2 linked regions of the Thermobifida halotolerans genome follow. The protein of the gene in region 1 interacts with the protein of each later gene in a pairwise test. Links are inferred from orthologs where the notes say so. Each region holds a gene or a part of one and is shown on either strand. Other genes may lie near its edges. The genes, in order: dnaE and NI17_RS23790.

Region 1 (10,256 bases):
GCACTGGGCCGCCGAGGTCTTGGTGATGTCGGTGTAGTTGTCGCCAGCGAGGGCGGCCGAGGCCCCGGCACCGACCAGACCCGCGGCCATCGCACCCACGGCAGCCAGCTTCATGATTCGCCGCATTGCATCCGTACCTTTCACCGATGTCTGTCGGCGACACGAGCGCCGCCAACCATCCATGCTGGTGACTCTCCGTGTTTGATTGGTCACCCAAAGGGGCAATCCCCGTGGTCCGGCTGCCGAGAAACCTCTGGCCAGGCGTTATTGCCAGCCTTTTACCGCTTTTGCAGGACAGTCTCCCCATGACAGAGGCCGCGGTTTCGCCCCCGGAAGAGGGACGACCCGCGGCCTCCTGCTGCCCACGTGCTGCCGCAGCCCTAGCCGGTGAACTCCTCGGCGATGAGTTCGGCGATCTGGGCGGTGTTCAACGCGGCGCCCTTACGCAGGTTGTCCCCGCACAGGAACAGGTCCAACGAGCGCGGGTCGTCGATCGACCGACGGATGCGTCCGACCCAGGTCGGGTCGGTGCCGACCACGTCGGCCGGGGTCGGGAACTCGCCTGCGGCCGGGTCGTCCTGCACGACCACGCCGGGGGAGGAGGCCAGCAGACGGCGGGCCTCGTCGGCGTCCACCTCCGTGGCGAAGGTCGCGTGCACCGCGAGCGCGTGGGTGGTGACCACCGGCACGCGCACGCAGGTGGCGGCCACCCGCAGCTCCGGCAGTCCCAGGATCTTGCGGGACTCGTTACGGACCTTCAGCTCCTCCGACGACCAGCCGTCGTCCTTGAGCGACCCCGCCCACGGCACCACGTTCATGGCCAGCGGCGCGGGGAACGGACCCAGCTCACCCACCGCGGCCCGCACGTCACCGGCACGAGAGCCCAGCGTGCGGTCGGCGGCGACCTTGGCGATCTGGTCGTAGAGGGTGTCGATGCCCGACTGGCCGGCGCCCGAGGCCGCCTGGTAGGAGCTGACCACCAGGTCGGTGAGCCCGTAGGCCCGGTGCAGCGCACCGACCGCCACGATCATCGACAGCGTGGTGCAGTTCGGGTTGCTGATGATGCCGCGCGGCCGGTTGCGGGCCTGCTCGGCGTTGACCTCGGGAACCACCAGCGGCACGTCGTCGTCCATCCGGAACGCGCCGGAGTTGTCGACCGCGACCGCGCCCCGCGCCGCCGCGACCGGCGCCCACTCCTTGGACACCTCGTCGGGGACGTCGAACATCGCCACGTCCACCCCGTCGAAAACCTCGGGGGCGAGCGCCTGGACCTCGACCTCCTCACCACGCACGGTCAGCCGCTTGCCCGCCGAACGGGCCGACGCCACCAGTCGGATCTCTCCCCACACGTTCTCGCGGGTGGAGAGGATGTCCAGCATGACGGTGCCCACGGCCCCCGTGGCGCCGACGACAGCGAGAGTGGGAAGACGGGAACTCATCGGCCGGTACCTCCGTAAACGACAGCCTCTACCTGATCGGAGTCCAACTGGAACTCACTGTGCGCGGCGGCCACGGCCGCGTCCACGTCGTCCTGGGCCACCACGATCGAGATGCGGATCTCCGAGGTGGAGATCATGTCGATGTTGATTCCCTGCTGAGCGACGGTGTCGAAGAACCGGGCGGTGACACCGGGGTAGGACCGCATTCCCGCGCCGATCAGCGAGACCTTGCCGATCTGGTCGTCGTACAGCAGCGACTCGAAGCCGATCTTGTCCTGGATCTTCTTCAACGCCGTGAGCGCGGTCTGCCCCGAGTTGGCGGGCAGGGTGAAGGAGATGTCGGTGCGCGAGGTGGAGGCCGCGGACACGTTCTGCACGATCATGTCGACATTGATCTCGGCATCGGCCAGGGCCTTGAAGATCGCCGCCGCCTCTCCGACGCGGTCGGGCACACCCACGACCGTGATCTTGGCCTCGCTCCGGTCGTGCGCCACGCCGGAAATGATCGGTTGTTCCATGCCTTCGGTTTCCTCAACTTCCGAAACGACCCAGGTGCCGGACTTCTGACTGAAGGACGAACGCACATGCAGCGGGATGCCGTACCGCCGGGCGTACTCCACGCAGCGCAGGTGCAGGATCTTGGCGCCGGAGGCGGCCATCTCCAGCATCTCCTCGTAGGAGATCTTGGGGATGCGCCGGGCGGTGGGCACGATCCGCGGATCGGCGGTGAAGACCCCGTCCACGTCGGTGTAGATCTCACACACGTCGGCGTTGAGCGCCGCGGCGAGCGCGACGGCCGTGGTGTCCGAACCTCCGCGGCCCAGGGTGGTGATGTCCTTGCTGTCCTGCGACACTCCCTGGAAACCGGCGACGATGCAGATCGCGCCCTCGGAGAGGGCGTCCTTGATCCGGCCCGGGGTGACATCGATGATCTTGGCGTTACCGTGCAGGGACGTGGTGATGACACCCGCCTGCGATCCGGTGAAGGAACGGGCTTCGTAGCCCAGGTTTCCGATGGCCATCGCGACGAGCGCCATCGAGATGCGCTCCCCGGAGGTGAGCAGCATGTCCAACTCCCGCCCCGGCGGCAGAGGACTCACCTGCTCCGCGAGGTCGAGGAGTTCGTCAGTGGTGTCGCCCATGGCCGAGACCACGACAACCACGTCGTATCCGGCCTTCTTCTGAGCGACGATCCGCTGGGCCACTCGCTTGATGGCGTCCGCGTCGGACACGGACGACCCACCGTACTTCTGCACGATCAAAGCCACGGTCGGCGCTCCTGAGGAATTGGGTTCACAGTAATCGACCAGCCAGTCTAGTGATCGGGTTTTTCGCGGACCCGCCCCGTTCGGCACGGGACACCAAGGCAGGGGCATACCCACGAAAAACGGGCATATCCATCGGTGCCGCGAACACGATCACCCGAACACGGCTCTCGCCCGGCCAGGCGATCCGTCGCGGCCGCTGGGGCGAGGGGGCTGAGGTCGGCTCTCAGAAGTCGAGGGAACGTCGGCCCTCGAAGGCCCGGCCCAGGGTGACCTCGTCCGCGTATTCGAGGTCGCCGCCCACAGGCAGGCCACTGGCGAGCCGGGTGACCTTCAGCCCCATGGGTTTGAGCAGGCGCGCCAGGTAGGTGGCGGTCGCCTCTCCTTCCAGGTTCGGGTCGGTGGCCAGGATCACCTCGGTGACCCGACCGTCCGAGAGGCGCGCCATCAGCTCCTTGACGCGCAGGTCGTCGGGGCCGACGCCCTCGATGGGACTGATCGCACCGCCGAGCACGTGGTAGCGGCCACGGAACTCCCGTGTCCGCTCGATGGCCACGACGTCCTTGGACTCCTCGACGACGCAGACGACCGCGTCGTCGCGGCGCGGGTCACGGCAGATCCGGCACTGGGTCTCCTCGGCGACGTTGCCGCACACCGAACAGAACCGGACCCGTTCCTTGACCGCGACAAGCGCGTTGACCAGGCGCTTGACATCGGCGGTCTCGGCCGAGAGCAGGTGGAAGGCGATGCGTTGCGCGCTCTTCGGACCGACGCCGGGCAGCCGCCCCAACTCGTCGATCAGATTCTGAACCGCGCCTTCGTACATCGCCCGCCTACTCGTGGAGTGCTCGGTTACCACCGTAGTGGAGCCGCGGAGCCGTCGGGGACCCCGCCCTCACCCAAGCTCGGTCCTCCCTGGTCAGAGCCGGGTCAGAAGCCGGGAAGCCCCGGAATGCCGCCGCCCATCCCCTGCGCGAGCGGCCCCATCTTCTGCTGCTGGAGCTCCTCGACCATGCGCTCGGCGTCCCGGATGGCCGCGAGCACCAGATCGGCGATGGTCTGCGCGGTGTCGGACGCGTCGCCGGGGTCGACCGCCCCGGGATCGATCGTGATGTCCTCGACCTGCCCACGTCCGTTCATGGTGACGGTGACCAGGCCGCCACCGGAGGTGCCCTGCAGCTTGGCCTCGTCCAGTTCCTGCTGGGCCGCCATGAGCTGCTGCTGCATCTGCTGCGCCTGCTGCAGGATCGCCTGCATGTCCATTCCGCCGCCAGGATTCACTGTTTCGCTCCTTGCCTGGGTTGTCCGTGCCTGCGAGCCTAGCCGCTCGCCCGCCCACCCGCCCTGTTCCCCGGCACGTCCCGGTGCCGGGGAACCACGGGTTTATGAGGTGCCCCACGGGGACAGTCGAAACGCGGAGAGAGGCGTAGGACACCGGGAATCCGTTCTCGGCGCGGTGGACGGGAGGTAGGACTACGGTGATGGTCCACCATGCGGGCGGCAGAAGACACCTCCGCAGTGAACCGCATTCCGGACAGGCTCTTTCGGGGCCGCGGCCATGACCGCGGCCGAGTTCCCGCCGATCGGCGAGTACGCCCTGCTGTCCGACTGCCGCACGGCCGCACTGGTCGCCCCGGACGGCGCGGTGGAGTGGCTGTGCGTGCCGCGGTTCGACGGCCCCAGCGTCTTCGCGCGGCTGCTGGACCGGCAACGCGGCGGTGCCTGGGAGATGACCGTGGTCGGCGCCACCGCGGTCGAACGGAGCTACGTCGAGGAGACGTTGGTGCTCCGCACCCACTGGCAGACCCCCGAAGGCGTCGCGGTGGGCTACGACTTCCTGGCGACGCTGCCCCACGATCCCGAGGGCGTCGTGTCCGCGGGTGTCCTGGTCCGGCTGGTCCACTGCGAACGGGGAGCGGTGCGCGTCCGCTCCCGGGTCGTCGCACGCCCCGACTACGGTGCCCGTGACGCACGCTGGAACCCGCGCGACGGCGCACTGGTCGAGGACGGCAGCGGCATCCTGCTGTCCGGATTCGGCACGACCATGCCCGGGGTGGGCGGGGCCGTCACGACGGAGACGACGCTGCGCGCCGGGGAGTCGCTGGCCGTCGGTCTGGACTACACGGGAGACACCCTGCGCCGGATCACCGCCGAGACCGCGCACCACCTGCTCGACCAGTCCGTGCGGACCTGGCAGACCTGGTCCTCCGACGCCGACTACCACGGGGTGGCGGCCGACCGGGTGCGGCACAGCGCCGTCGTCCTGCGCGGACTGATGTTCGAGGATACGGGAGGGCTCATCGCGGCGCCCACGACCTCGCTGCCGGAGCGGGTGGGAGGCCAGCGCAACTGGGACTACCGCTACGTGTGGCACCGCGACGCGGCCCTGGTGGTGCTCGCGCTGCTGCGCATGGGACACAAGGAGGAGGCAGGGCAGTACCTGCGGTTCCTGCTCGGTTACTGCGTCGAGAAGGAGCGCCGCGTCCCTCCGATGGTCGGAATCGGTCAGACTCCGGTGCCCGACGAGAAGGTGCTGGACCACCTCAGCGGCTATCGGAACTCCCGGCCGGTGCGTATCCACAACAACGCCTACGACCAGCACCAACTCGACGTCTACGGGCACATCCTCGACGCGGCGCTGGCCTACCAGCAGGTCACCGGAGGTCTGGCCGAGGCCGATCTCGGCGAGTTGCGCAAGGTGGTGGAGTTGGCGTGCACAACGTGGACCCAACCCGACGCCGGGGTGTGGGAGGTCCGCGACGGCCACCGGCACTGGACCAACTCCAAGCTGTACGCGTGGGTGTGCTTCGACCGCGCCGTCCGGCTCTTCCAGAAGACCGGTGCGGTCTCCGACGAGCTGCTCGACACGTGGCGCGTGGAGCGCGACGCGGTCCGCGTCGATCTGCTGAACAAGGGCTGCCATCCCGGTCTCGGCAGGTTCGTGCAGTCCTACGGCTCGGCCAACGTCGACGGGTCGCTGCTGCGTATCCCGCTGGTGGGTTTCCTCGAAGGGGATGATCCCCGGGTGCTGGCCACCATCGACCGGATCGACGCCGAACTGGGCGATGCCGGTTTCCTGGTGCACCGCTACGACACCGCGTCGACGCGCGACGGCATCGACGACGCCCCCGAGGGCGCGTTCCTGCTGTGTTCCTTCGAGATGGTCTCAGCACTGGTGCTGGCGGGCCGGACGGAGGAGGCCCGGAGGCGTTTCGAGGCCCTGTGCTCCCACGCCGGTCCCCTGGGCCTGTTCGCCGAGGAGATGAGCGCTGACGGAACCATGCTCGGCAACTATCCGCAGGCGTTCACCCACCTGGCGCTGATCGAGGCGGCGATGAACCTGGACGAGGCGGGCCATGAGGACGCCCTCCACGCCTGGGCCCGTCGCCACCACACCCGATCACACCGTTGACCCTGACGGCGGAGGGTCTTTCCCGCTGGTTCGGAACCCCTGCCGTCAGGGTCGCCACGGCGGATCAGTAGAAGATCGCCTCCGGCCCCAGGATTCCCTTGATCTCACCGGAGAACTCGGGGCTGACGCGCACCGGGTAGTCGTCGACCGCGAAGATCCGGGACCGCAGCGGATTGTCCACCCTGATCCGCACCGGGGTGTCGCCCCGATGGCTGCGCAGCGCCTGCTTGAGTTCGCTGATCAACTCCTTGGTGACCCGCTTCTCCGGGATGGTGAGCAGTACCGGCGGCTCCCCCTCGGAGATGTGCGAGATGTCCAGGATGGACATCTCCGAGACGAAGAGCGAATAGGTGCCCTCGCGGTCGTTGAGCCGCCCCTTGATGGTGACCGCGGTGTCCTCGACCAGGGCGTCCACGTACAGCGGATAGGTCTTGGGGAAGAGCAGCGCCTCGATCGAGGCGTCGAGGTCCTCGACGGTGGCGATCGCCCACTGGTTGCCCGCCTTGTTGATCCGCTTCTCGACCTTGGAGATCAGTCCGGCGATGCGCACCTCGTCGTTGTTGCGCCGCTCGCCGTTGACCACCTCCAGGAGGGTGGCGTCGCTGGACCGCGCCAGGATGCGCTCGGCGCCCGCCAGCGGGTGGCTGGACACGTACAGCCCCAGCATCTCCCGCTCGAACGCGAGTTTGGTCTTGCGGTCCCACTCCTCACCGGTCCAGTTGATGTTGAAGCCGATCGGCGCGTTCTCCTCCTCCTCGTCGTCGCCCCCGCCGAAGAGGTCGAACTGGCCGTTGGCCTCCTGCTTCTTGGAGCCGATCATGGCGTCGACCGCCGCCTCGTGGTGGCGGTACAGGTCCAGGCGCGAATGGCCGAGGGAGTCGAACGCGCCCGCCTTGATCAGCGACTCGATGACACGCTTGTTGCAGACGGTGAGTTCGATCTTGGACAGGAAGTCCACGAAGGAGGTGAACTTCCCCTTCTCCTCGCGGGTCTTGACGATGGATGCCACGACGTTGGCGCCCACGTTGCGTACCGCACCCATGCCGAAGCGGATGTCGCTGCCGACCGGAGTGAAGCGCAGACCCGACTCGTTGACGTCGGGCGGCAGCACCCGGATACCCATCTTGCGGCACTCGGCCAGGTAGACGGCCATCTTGTCCTTGTCGTCGCCCACCGAGGTGAGCAGCGCCGCCATGTAGGACGCCGGATGGTTGGCCTTGAGGTAGGCGGTCCAGTAGGAGACCAGTCCGTACCCGGCGGTGTGCGACTTGTTGAAGGCGTAGCCGGAGAAGGGAAGCATGACGTCCCACAGGGCCTGCATGGCTTCCTTGGAGAATCCCCGGGCGAGCATGCCTTCGGAGAACTTGACGTACTCCTTTTCCAGGGCTTCTTTCTTCTTCTTGCCCATCGCGCGGCGCATCAGGTCCGCACCGCCCAGCGTGTACCCGGCGAGCTGCTGGGCGATCGCCATCACCTGCTCCTGGTAGACGAGCAGGTGGAAGGACTCGGAGAGGATCGGATCCAGAGCGTCCTTCAGCTCCGGGTGGATCGGGGTGACCTCCTGGCGTCCGTTGGAGCGGTCGGCGTAGTCGTTGTGCGCGTTGGCGGCCATCGGACCGGGCCGGTACAGGGCGAGGACAGCGGCGATGTCACCGAACTTCTTCGGTTCCATCCGCTTGAGCAGCGCGCGCATGGGACCGCCGTCGAGTTGGAACACGCCGAGGGTGTCGCCGCGTGACAGCAGTTCGTAGGTTTTCTTGTTGTCCAGCGGCAGGGTGGACAAATTAATTTCCGTGCCCTCGTTGGCCTTGACGTTCTGGATGGCGTCATCGATGACGGTGAGGTTGCGCAGGCCCAGGAAGTCCATCTTCAGCAGACCCATCTCCTCGCACTGGGGGTACGGGAAGCCGGTGATGATGGCGCCATCGGTGTCGCGTTTGTGCAGCGGGATGACGTCGAGCAGCGGCTCGGAGGAGAGGATGACGCCCGCGGCGTGCACGCCGGTGCCCCGGGTCAGGCCCTCCAGACCGCTGGCGGTCTCGTAGACCTTGCGGACCTCCGCGTCGGATTCGATGAGCTGACGCAGTTCGACCGCCTCGTGGTAGCGGGGGTGCTCCTCGTCGAAGACGGCGGACAGCGGGATCTCCTTGCCCATGACGGCCGGAGGGAACGCCTTGGTGATCTTGTCGCCGAGCGCGTAGGGGTAGCCGAGGATGCGGTTGGCATCCTTGATGGCCGCCTTCGCCTTGATGGTGCCGAAGGTGAGGATCTGGGCGGTGTTGGCTTCGCCGTAGCGCTCGGTGACGTAGCGGATCATGTCGCCGCGCTTGCGCTCGTCGAAGTCCAGGTCGATGTCGGGCATCGACACGCGCTCGGGATTGAGGAACCGCTCGAACAGCAGGGAGTGCTCCAGCGGGTCGAGGTCGGTGATACCGAGGATGTAGGCCACCATCGAGCCGGTCGCTGATCCGCGTCCGGGTCCCAGTGCGATCCCAGAACGGCGCGCGTACTGGCAGATGTCGGCGACGACGAGGAAGTAGGCGGGAAAGCCCATCTCCTCGATGACGCTCAGCTCGTACTCGATCCGCTCACGCACCTCCCGGCTGGGACCGTTGGGGTATCTGTCGTACAGGCAGCGTTCGATCTCCTTGCGTAGCCAGCTCGACTGGGTCTCGCCCTCGGGCACCGGGAACCGGGGCATCAGGTCGCGGTGCTGGAACACCTCGTCGTAGGCACCGTCCTCGACCTGCTCGGCGATCCACAGGGTGTTGCGGCAGCCCTCGGCCCACTCGTCGAAGTGGTTGAGGGCGCGCATCTCGTCGGCGCTCTTGAGGTAGTAGCCGGTGCCGTTGAACCGGAAGCGGGTGGGGTCGTCGAGGTTCTTGCCGACGCCCACGGCCAGCAGCGCGTCGTGCGCGGAGGCCTGGTCCTCGGTGACGTAGTGGGAGTCGTTGGTGACCAGGGGGCGCAGCCCCAGCTTCTTGCCGACCGACAGTAGACCGGAGCGGACCTCGTGTTCGATGTCGATGCCGTGGTCCATCAGCTCAAGGAACACCGAGTCGCGGCCGAAGATGTCCTGGAGTTGGCCCGCGTACTCGACGGCCTCGCGCTCCTGACCGAGCCGCAGCCGGGTCTGCACTCCGCCCGAGGGGCAGCCGGTGGTGACCATGATGCCCTCGCTGTGCTGGGCCATCAGGTCCAGGTCCATGCGAGGCTTGGTGTAGTAGCCCTCGATGGAGGCCAGGGACGACAGCCGGAACAGGTTGCGCAGCCCCTTGGCGTTACGCGCCCACATGGTCATGTGCAGGTAACGGCCGCCGCCGGAGACGTCCTTGCCGCCTTCGGTCGCGTCGTCGCCGCTCTTGCCCCGCCCCCAGTACACCCGCTGCTTGTGGAAGCGGGATTCGGGCGCCACGTAGGCCTCGATTCCGATGATCGGTTTGACCCCCGAGTCCTGGGAGGTCTGCCAGAACTCGTAGGAGCCGAACATGTTGCCGTGGTCGGTCATGGCCACGGCGGGCATGCCCAGCCGGGCTGCCTCCGCGAACAGCGGCCTGAGCTTGGCGGCTCCGTCCAGCATCGAGTACTCGGTGTGAACGTGCAGGTGGACGAAGGGGTCGTTCGTCACGGTGCGGCTACTCCCAACGCGACTTGGAGGACGGGTGTGGCACCTGAGCCTACGACTCTCCCATGCCCCGTGCAGCGCTATCCACAGGTGCGGGGGTGCGACGATCGCGACTTTCCCACGAGGCGCATCCAGTCTTGGACGTGGCCTGTCCAGCGCACGTTCCCCAAGGGACAGATCTGGCCAAAACCACCAAATCCCCCAAAAATTCTGCAAGCCTTGGGGGACACGGCTGCCCATCCCCCAACCCCATGGAAGGACACGAATGGTCTTCAAACGCTTCATGCGTGCCCTCGGCATCGGCGGCCCCACCGTCGAGACCGTGCTCGACTCCACCGAGGTGACCCCCGGCGGAGTCCTCACCGGACGCGTCGAGATCACCGGCGGCGACCACGACACCGAGATCGAGAAGATCTCCCTCTTCCTGGAGGCGGAGGTCGAGCACGAGTACGAGTACGAGTACGAGGACTCCGAAGGCGAGGAGGTGAGCGGGGAAGGCGAGTACACGAGCACCG
Region 2 (9,084 bases), 810 kb from region 1 along the record:
GACCGCTTGGCGTCGATCACGTCGTACATCAGCGGCTGGGTGAACGAGGGGTTGTCGGCCTCGTTGTGCCCGCGGCGCCGGTAGCAGACCAGATCGATGACGACGTCCTTGTTGAACGCCTGCCGGTAGGCGAAGGCCAGTTGCGCCACCCGGACCACGGCCTCGGGGTCGTCCCCGTTGACGTGGAAGATCGGCGCCTGCACCATGCGGGCCACGTCGGTGGCGTAGACGCTGGAGCGGCTGTCCTTGGGCGAGGTGGTGAAACCCACCTGGTTGTTGACGATGATGTGCACGGTGCCGCCGGTGCGGTATCCGCGCAACTGCGACAGGTTCAGGGTCTCGGCCACCACGCCCTGCCCGGCGAACGCGGCGTCGCCGTGGATCAGGACCGGCAGCACGGTGAAGCCGTTGGCGCCCTTGTTGAGGACGTCCTGCTTGGCGCGCACGATGCCCTCGGCGACCGGGTCGACGGTCTCCAGGTGGCTGGGGTTGGCGGCCAGCGTGATCGCGATCTTCTCGCCCTCGGGCGTGGTGAACGTGCCCTCGGTGCCGAGGTGGTACTTGACGTCGCCCGAGCCGTGCGCGCTGCGCGGGTCGAGGTTGCCCTCGAACTCACCGAAGATCTGCGCGTAGGACTTGCCGCAGATGTTGGCCAGCACGTTCAGGCGGCCCCGGTGGGCCATGCCGATGACGACCTCGTCCAGTTGGGCCTTGGCGGCCTTGGAGATCACCCCGTCCAGCAGCGGGATCAGCGACTCGCCGCCTTCGAGGGAGAAGCGCTTCTGACCCACGTACTTGGTCTGCAGGAAGGTCTCGAAGGCCTCGGCGCTGTTGAGGCGGCGCAGGATGTGCAACTGCTCCTCGCGGCCGATCTTCTCGGGCTCGCGTTCGACGCGGGCCTGGATCCACTCCCGCTCCTCGGGGCTCTGGATGTGCATGTACTCGATACCCACCGTGCGGCAGTAGGTGTCGCGCAACACGCCCAGGATGTCGCGGAGCTTCATGACCGGCTTGCCGCCGAACCCGCCGGTCGGGAACTCGCGGTCCAGGTCCCACAGGGTGAGGCCGTGTTCCAGGACGTCGAGGTCGGGGTGGCGGCGCTGCTTGTACTCCAGCGGGTCGGTGTTGGCCATCAGGTGCCCGCGCACGCGGTAGGCGTGGATGAGCTCCTGGACCCGGGTGGCCTTGTCGAGCTGGCTGTCCCGGTTGACCGAGATGTCCTGCACCCACCGCACGGGCTCGTAGGGGATGCGCAGGGACTCGAAGATCTCGTCGTAGAAGCCGTCCTCGCCCAGCAGCAACTGGTGGATGGTGCGGAGGAACTCACCCGACTGCGCACCCTGGATGATGCGGTGGTCGTAGGTGGAGGTCAGCGTCATGACCTTGCTGATGGCGAGCTGGTTCAGGGTCTCGGGGGAGGCGCCCTGGAACTCGGCCGGGTACTCCATGGAGCCCACGCCCAGGATGGTTCCCTGGCCGGGCATCAGCCGCGGAACCGAGTGCACGGTGCCGATGCCGCCCGGGTTGGTGAGGCTGATGGTGGTGCCCTGGAAGTCCGCCACGCCCAGCTTGTTGTTGCGGGCCTTGCGGACGACCTCCTCGTAGGCGCTCCAGAACTCCTTGAAGTTCATGGTCTCGGCGGCCTTGATGCTCGGCACCACCAGTTGCCGGGAGCCGTCCGGTCTGGCCAGGTCGATCGCCAGGCCGAAGTTGACGTGCTCGGGCTTGGCCACGGCGGGCTTGCCGTCGATCTCGGTGTAGGAGTAGTTCATCACCGGGACCGACTCGAGCGCCTTGACCATGGCGTAGCCGATGAGGTGGGTGAAGGAGACCTTGCCGCCCCGTCCGCGCCGCAGGTGGTTGTTGATCACGATGCGGTTGTCGAACAGCAGCTTCACCGGGACCGACCGCACGCTCGTGGCGGTGGGCAGGGTGAGACTGGACTCCATGTTGGCGGCGGTGCGCGCGGACGCGCCGCGCAGCCGCTCCTCGGACACCGCGAGTGCGTCCCCGGCGCCGTCCCCGGACTTCGCGGGGGCGGCGGGCTTGCTCGCGGCGGCAGGTCGGGCAGCGGGAGAGCTCTTCGACGCGCCCGCGGTGGTGTCCGCCTTCGCAGCCGGGGCCGGGGCCGCGCTGCGGGCGCCGCCGTCGGACCTGGTGTCCTTGGCGGGGGAGGTTGCCCCGTTGGTGGCGGAGCCGGACCTGTAGTCCGCGAAGAAGTTCCACCATGCCTTGTCAACGGAGTTGGGGTCGGCGAGGTACTTTCTGTGAAGCTCGTCGACCAGCCACTCGTTCGGGCCGAAATCTGTCAGGGGTTGAGATGCCTCAGACGACACGGCGGAGATCGCCCTCTTCCGCAGCTCGCTTGTGAATTGTCGGAGAGACGGGCGGTCAGCGAATGTGGCTGTACTACGTGTTTGACCGCACCAGGACACGCCCAGCGGACCGTCTCGGGTAACAGGCTACTTTGCCAGAGAGTCCGGTGGAGCCTCCAGCAGGGTGCCACGCTGGGATATACCTAACATTTATTCACAAATCAAGGACAGTCGCAGTGAGGTTCACTGGTGTGCCCCGGCTTCGAGTGGGCGAGGTGACGCTCTGTGCAGCATCCCCGTCTCCGGTTCAGGCTAATCCTGTGACATGCTTCACATTTGTGCACAGGGGGGAAACGCCTCGAGCGGCGACCCGCGGAGAAGGGGGTGCGGAAGGGCGGTGGGCCGGGGCCGCGGGAGCCGACCCGGCGCCCCGCCGTGTCGAAACCGTGTCCCCGAAGCGACCCCGCCGGGCGCGGACCGGGTATTGACTTTCCCCTGCCCCCTGGGCGGTCGACCGCCGACCGTCCACGAAACCCACGGGGAGCGCACGATTCGGAAGGGGACCGGGTTCCCGTCCCCGAGCCCGGGGACCCCCTCCCCGGCGTCTCGTTGAGGAGGAAGCAATGGGCGAGCTGCGGTTCGACGGAAGGGTCGCCGTCATCACCGGGGCCGGACACGGACTGGGCCGTTCCCACGCCCTCGGATTCGCCGCACGCGGGGCCAGGGTGGTGGTCAACGACCTCGAAGAACCGGCAGCCGCCGCGGTGGCGGAGCGCATCCGCGCGCACGGCGGAAGCGCGCTGACCCACACCGGGGACATCTCCACCGAGGAGGGCGCGCAGTCGCTGGTCGACGCGGCCAACGACACCTTCGGTCGGGTGGACGTGATCGTCAACAACGCGGGAATCCTGCGCGACAGGTCCTTCAAGAACATCTCCACCCGGGAATGGGACGAGGTGTTGGCCGTCCACCTGCGCGGCGCCTTCCTGGTCTCCCGCGCGGCCTTCGAGCACCTGCGGGAGCACGGCTACGGCCGGATCGTCAACACCACCTCGCCCTCGGGGCTGTTCGGCAACTTCGGGCAGAGCAACTACTCGGCCGCCAAGATGGGCGTCGTCGGGCTCACCAAGACGCTGGCGATCGAGGGTGCCAAGTACGACATCAACGTCAACGCCGTCGCGCCCATCGCCTACACCCGGATGACCGAGGACCTCTTCCCCGCGGACGCCGCCGCCGTCCTCAGCCCCGAGAAGGTCACCCCCCTGGTGCTGTGGCTGGCGCACGAGGACTGCCCCACCACCGGCGAGGTCTACTCGGTGGGCGGCGGCCGGATCGCCCGCGTGTTCGTGGCGGAGGGCCCCGGAGTGGTGCTGGAGCACACCACCGCCGAGGAGATCCAGGACAACTGGCCCGACGTCAACGCCGAGCGCCCCTACGTCATTCCGCGCAACCTGGGGGAGCAGACCGAGATCCACATCCGGGGGCTGCTCTGAGAACCGCGGCCCGACAGCCGTCGGAGGTGCGAAAACGAGTTCGCGGTTCCCGAAAACGCGGCACGGCTCACCACCGTGGCGGTGGAAACGGCTGTTCTGTCCAGAGAAGGGCACGGATCGGTTCGTCAGACCGCGTTTCGCCGTGTCCGAACCGTCCCCGCTCCTAGCATGCTGCCCTGGAGGTGGGGAAAGGTGAAGGTAAGGGAGTTCGGCGAGTTGGAGGCCGCCATCATGGACGCCCTGTGGTCCGCTGACCGCGCGCTCGCGGTCCGTGAGATCCGCGAGACCATGACCTACGACCGCGACGTCGCCTACACCACGGTCATGACCGTGGCGAACATCCTGTTCAACAAGGGGATGCTGCACCGGGAGAAGGTGGGCAGGGCATGGCGGTACCGGCCGCGGGAGAGCCGCGAGGAACACACCGCCCGGGTCATGAGCGAGGTGCTCAGCGGTGGAGGGGACCGCGGGGCGACCATGGTCCGGCTCATCGAGCGCTTCAGCGACGAGGAGATGTCCCGCCTGCACGAGGCGCTCGCCGAGATCCGGCTGCGCAGGGGGATCGCCTCGTGACCGGAACGCGGTAGACCGGCAGCGCCGCACGGGACGGCGGCTCCGCACCCGGGCCCGCGGGAGGGGACGGATTAGGGTGGGGCCGTGGACGAACCTGTGGTGAAGCGGATGAGAGGCTTCGGCGAGACCATCTTCGCCGAGATGACCCGGCTGGCCAACGAGGCCGGCGCCATCAACCTGGGGCAGGGCTTCCCCGACACCGACGGGCCACGGTCCCTGCTGGAGGACGCGGCCCGCCGACTCCGGGAGGGCGTCAACCAGTACCCTCCGGGCCCCGGGCGGATCGAACTGCGCGCCGCGGTCGCCGCCGACCGCGGGGAGCGCTACGGCCTGGAGCACGACCCCGAGACCGAGGTGTACGTCACCGTCGGAGCCACCGCCGGGATCGCCGCGAGCGTGCTGGCGCTGGTCGAGCCGGGCGACGAGGTCGTGCTGTTCGAGCCGATGTACGACTCCTACTCCGCCGTCATCGCGCTCGCCCAGGGGGTGCGCCGCCCGGTGACGCTGCGGCCGTCCGCCGACGACGCGAGGTACACGTTCGACCCCGAGGAACTGGCCGCGGCGATCACCCCCCGGACCCGGATGGTCATCGTCAACACCCCGCACAACCCCACGGGGACCGTGTTCACCCCCGAGGAGCTGGCGCTGGTCGCGCGACTGTGCCGGGAGAACGACGTCATCGCGCTCACCGACGAGGTCTACGAGCACCTGACCTTCGACGGGGTGGCGCACGTGCCGCTGGCCACGCTCCCCGGCATGGCCGAGCGCACGCTCAGCGTCTCCTCGGCGGGCAAGACCTTCTCCGTCACCGGGTGGAAGGTGGGGTGGGTCACGGGCCCGGCGCCCCTGGTGAACGCGGTGCGCACCGTCAACCAGTTCCTGACCTTCTCGGCCAACGGCGCGCAGCAGCTCGCCGTCGCCGACGCGCTGCGCGGTGAGAGGGACTGGGTGCGCGCCCAGCGCGACGCCCTCCAGGCGAAACGCGACCGGTTGGCCGCAGGGTTGGCCGCCGCGGGATTCGGGGTGGGGCGCGCCCAGGGCGCCTACTTCCTCATGGCCGACATCCGTCCGCTCGGCCACGACGACGGCGCGGTGCTGGCCCGCTCCCTGATCCACCGGGCCGGAGTCGCGGCGGTGCCCGCCCAGGTCTTCTACGCCGACGAGCGGGAGGGCCGCCACCTCGTCCGCTTCGCCTTCTGCAAGAGGGACGAGGTGCTGGACGAGGCAGCCGCCCGGCTGCGCTCCCTCGGAGGCCGATAGCGTACGCGGTCGGACGAGGACCGGCACGACCCACCGACCAGGTGTAACCGGAGGCGAGGACACCCGTGAGCACGCCCATGCCCGAAGACCTGCTGCGCGTGGCCGAGAGCGCCAGGGGCTTCATGCCGACCGACGAGGGGCTCGCCCTGTACGAGACCGCGCTGGCCTACGCGCCGCTGGGACCGGTGCTGGAGATCGGGACCTACTGCGGCAAGTCCACCGTGTTCCTGGGCGCGGCCGTCCGGGAGGTCGGCGGCGTCGTCGTCACCGTGGACCACCACCACGGCTCCGAGGAGCACCAGATCGGCTGGGAGTACCACGACCCGTCCCTGGTCAACCCCGCGACCGGGCGGCTCGACACCGTGGGCGCGTTCCGGGAGACCATGGCGGCCGCCGACCTGGAGGACCGGGTCGTCGCGGTGGTGGGCCGTTCCGCGGAGGTGGCCCGCCTGTGGAACACCCCCCTGGGGATGCTCTTCATCGACGGCGGCCACACCGAGGAGGCCGCCCAGGCCGACTACGCCGGTTGGAGTCCGCACGTGCGGGTCGGCGGAGCCCTGGTCATCCACGACGTGTTCCCCGACCCGGCCGACGGCGGACGCCCGCCCTACAACATCTACCGCCGCGCCCTGGACTCCGGCGAGTTCGTCGAGGAGCGGGCGCGGGGCTCGCTGCGGGTGCTGCGGCGGAGCCGCCGGGAGGACGGCCGGGCAACGACAGCGGGACGGTTGTAAGACGGTTCTGTTACAGAGGGCCGGTATCGTGAAGCGCGATGGTTGAGGGCGACCCCCCGCCAGCGCCCATCCCAGTCCGACTTTTCGTGAACCCATCGCCCCCGTCTGTGCGTCATAACCGATAGCGCTTGCAGTGTGTGGGGAGCGACGATGCCAGGGGGCGACGAACTGAGCGAGAGCAACAACGGCGACATCGATCCGCGCCCTGAGGTCGAAGCAGCGGACGCCGCCGATTCTTCAGCGACGAAAAGTGACGTGAACTTCAACGAGCCTGATTCCGGCGACCATTCTGACAGCGCCGACGACCATCCTGACAAGACTCGGACCGGGGCTGAGGCCGACGCCGACACGCCCGGCGACGGAGGCGAGGGCGACTTCGACTGGTTCGCCTCGCACGACGACGCTTCGGAGGACGAGTCTCCCTACCTCGAAGCCAGCGCCTTCAAGGACAGCGGCAGTTTCTTCCGGGACCGGGTGGCACGCAGCCTGGCCGAGGAGTACGGCCTGGAACTGGACGAGGACGGCAGGGTCACCGACCCCGGAGACTCCGACGGCACGGCCGGACAGAAGACCGAGACCGGGACCGGGTCGCCGGACGAGCCGACCGGGGCGGCGGCCGCACGGGAGGACGCCGACGACACGGCCGCCGGTGAGGAGACCGCTTCGGTCGATTCGGGCGACGGCGAGGACGCGACGGGCGCACCCGTAGCCGACCCGGGGTCCGGGAGCACCGTTGAGGCCGCACCGTCTCGGTCCGACGACACGGCCGGGGTCTCGGAGGCGGACGAGGAGGACACCGAGCGGCTCAGGCAGTCCGAGGTGGCTGCGGTGCCCGGAACCGGTGAGGAGGACACCGAGCGGCTCGGCCGGTCCGAGGCGGCCGGGGTCTCGGAGGTGGACGAGGAGGACACCGAACGGCTCGGCCGGTCCGAGGCGGCTGCGGTGCCCGGAACCGGTGAGGAGGACACCGAACGGGTCCGGCCGACCGCGCCCTCCGGGATCGACGAGGCCACCGTCCAGGTCTCCGCGGTGGGGACCGACCAGCCCACGGCGGCGACGGAGCGCTTCGGGAGCACACCCCCCGAGCCCGAGACCTCTTCCGAGACCACCGCGGTCTTCAGCCACGGCCCGGTCGGAACCGGTCCCCGACAGCAGGGGCCCGCCTCCCGCGCTCCGCGCTTCGTGGAGGGTGCGGCCGGCCCGGGGACGGACACGCCCGCCCCCGTCGGACCGTCCCCCACCACCGAATCCGCGGCGGGCGGCACGGCGGTGAAGGCCAAGAAGAAGCAGCCCAAGCGGAAGAAGCCGCTGTGGTGGCGGATCACCCGTGTCGGGCTGGTCGCCGTGGTACTGGCCGTGGGAGCCGTGGTCGGCGGGTTCGCCTACGCCTACTCGGCGTTCGAGGTCCCCGACGCGGCCCAGGCCGACGCCACCGCGCAGGGGTCCGTCTTCTACTACGCCGACGGGTCGGTCCTCACCGAGCGCGGCGTCAACCGCAAGCCCGTCTCGCTCGACGATGTCCCCGAGCACGTCCAGAACGCCATCCTCTCCGCGGAGAACCGCGGCTTCTGGGACGAACCGGGCGTCTCCGTCACCGGCACGGCGCGCGCGGTCTGGTCCACCGTCACCGGACAGCAGGTCCAGGGCGGGTCCACCATCACCCAGCAGTTCGTGCGCAACTACTACGAGGGACTGAGCCAGGAGCAGACCATCGAGCGCAAGCTCAAGGAGATCATCATCGCGCTGAAGGTCGACCGCTCCCAGCCCAAGGAGTGGATCCTGGAGCAGTACCTCAACACCATCTACTTCGGCCGCAACGCCTACGGCATCCAGGCGGCCGCCGAGGCCTACTACAACAAGGACGTCGGCGACCTCACCCCTGACGAGGCGGCGTTCCTGGCCGCGGCCATCCAGCAGCCCACCAAGTTCGGCCTGGCCGACAGCGACACCACCCCCGAGATGGAGAGCCGCTGGCGGTACGTGGTCAGGGGCCTGGTGGAGATGGGGTCCATCACCGAGGCGGAGTCGGCGGACTACGAGTTCCCCAAGCCGCTGCCGGAACGGCCGCAGGACAACATCGACCTCAGCGGCTACAAGGGCTACATGTTCCAGCAGGCCATGAAGGAGCTGGAGGAGCTCGGCTACACCGAGGACAACATCAACCGGGGCGGCTACGAGATCCACACCACCTTCGATCCGGACCTGATGCAGGCGGCCTACGAGGCGGTGCAGGAGAACGTGCCCGTCGACGACCTGCCGGAGGGGGTGCGGGTCGGGCTCAGCGTGGTCGACCCGGCCACCGGCGGCGTGGTGGCCTTCTACGGGGGCCAGGACTACTTCGAGAACCAGTACGACAGCGCGTTCCTGGGTACCGCGCAGGCGGGGTCGGCGATGAAGCCGTACGTGCTCGCCACGGCGCTCAAGGAGGGGCTGAGCCTGTACACCGTGGTGGACGGCTCCGGGCCGAGGATGATCAACGGTACGCGGATCCAGAACGCGGGCAACTCCCCCGGCGGCGCGATGAACCTCATCCAGGCCACCACCGTCTCCAACAACCTCGGCTACATCGACCTGGCCCAGCGGGTCGGGTTGGAGAAGGTCGCCGAGACCGCCTACGACATGGGACTGCCCGAGGACAGCATCGACCTGGTGCCGGTGCTGCCGCTGGGCGCCAACAGCGTGAGCCCCACCAACCAGGCGGGCGGCTAC

Evidence for each region.
Region 2: the proteins of dnaE (region 1) and NI17_RS23790 interact in binary tests that used the Escherichia coli proteins (3 or more experiments, as listed by UniProt). The link is inferred for Thermobifida halotolerans from one-to-one orthologs.

The regions. Positions count from the first base shown.
Region 1 is NZ_CP063196.1:4,562,937-4,573,192, forward strand. The notes cover bases 5,981-10,107. They hold dnaE (DNA polymerase III subunit alpha), read right to left. Parts: upstream 9,745-10,107; coding sequence 6,181-9,744; downstream 5,981-6,180. Other genes in these bases: NI17_RS20460 (glycoside hydrolase family 15 protein), read left to right, coding at 5,981-6,116; NI17_RS20470 (sporulation protein), read left to right, coding at 10,007-10,107. Outside these bases: NI17_RS20435 (hypothetical protein), read right to left, coding at 1-114; NI17_RS20440 (aspartate-semialdehyde dehydrogenase), read right to left, coding at 381-1,439; NI17_RS20445 (aspartate kinase), read right to left, coding at 1,436-2,707; recombination mediator RecR, read right to left, coding at 2,931-3,530; NI17_RS20455 (YbaB/EbfC family nucleoid-associated protein), read right to left, coding at 3,635-3,967; more of NI17_RS20460, read left to right, coding at 4,263-5,980; more of NI17_RS20470, read left to right, coding at 10,108-10,256. UniProt on the Escherichia coli protein: DNA polymerase III is a complex, multichain enzyme responsible for most of the replicative synthesis in bacteria. This DNA polymerase also exhibits 3' to 5' exonuclease activity. The alpha chain is the DNA polymerase catalytic subunit.
Region 2 is NZ_CP063196.1:5,370,821-5,379,904, forward strand. Bases 3,599-6,553 are described here. They hold NI17_RS23790 (pyridoxal phosphate-dependent aminotransferase), read left to right. Parts: upstream 3,599-4,465; coding sequence 4,466-5,641; downstream 5,642-6,553. Other genes in these bases: NI17_RS23780 (SDR family oxidoreductase), read left to right, coding at 3,599-3,808; NI17_RS23785 (BlaI/MecI/CopY family transcriptional regulator), read left to right, coding at 3,977-4,381; NI17_RS23795 (class I SAM-dependent methyltransferase), read left to right, coding at 5,719-6,375; NI17_RS23800 (transglycosylase domain-containing protein), read left to right, coding at 6,526-6,553. In the rest of the region: NI17_RS23775 (multifunctional oxoglutarate decarboxylase/oxoglutarate dehydrogenase thiamine pyrophosphate-binding subunit/dihydrolipoyllysine-residue succinyltransferase subunit), read right to left, coding at 1-2,336; more of NI17_RS23780, read left to right, coding at 2,939-3,598; more of NI17_RS23800, read left to right, coding at 6,554-9,084. UniProt on the Escherichia coli protein: Shows aminotransferase activity with methionine and histidine as substrates, and to a lesser extent also with phenylalanine.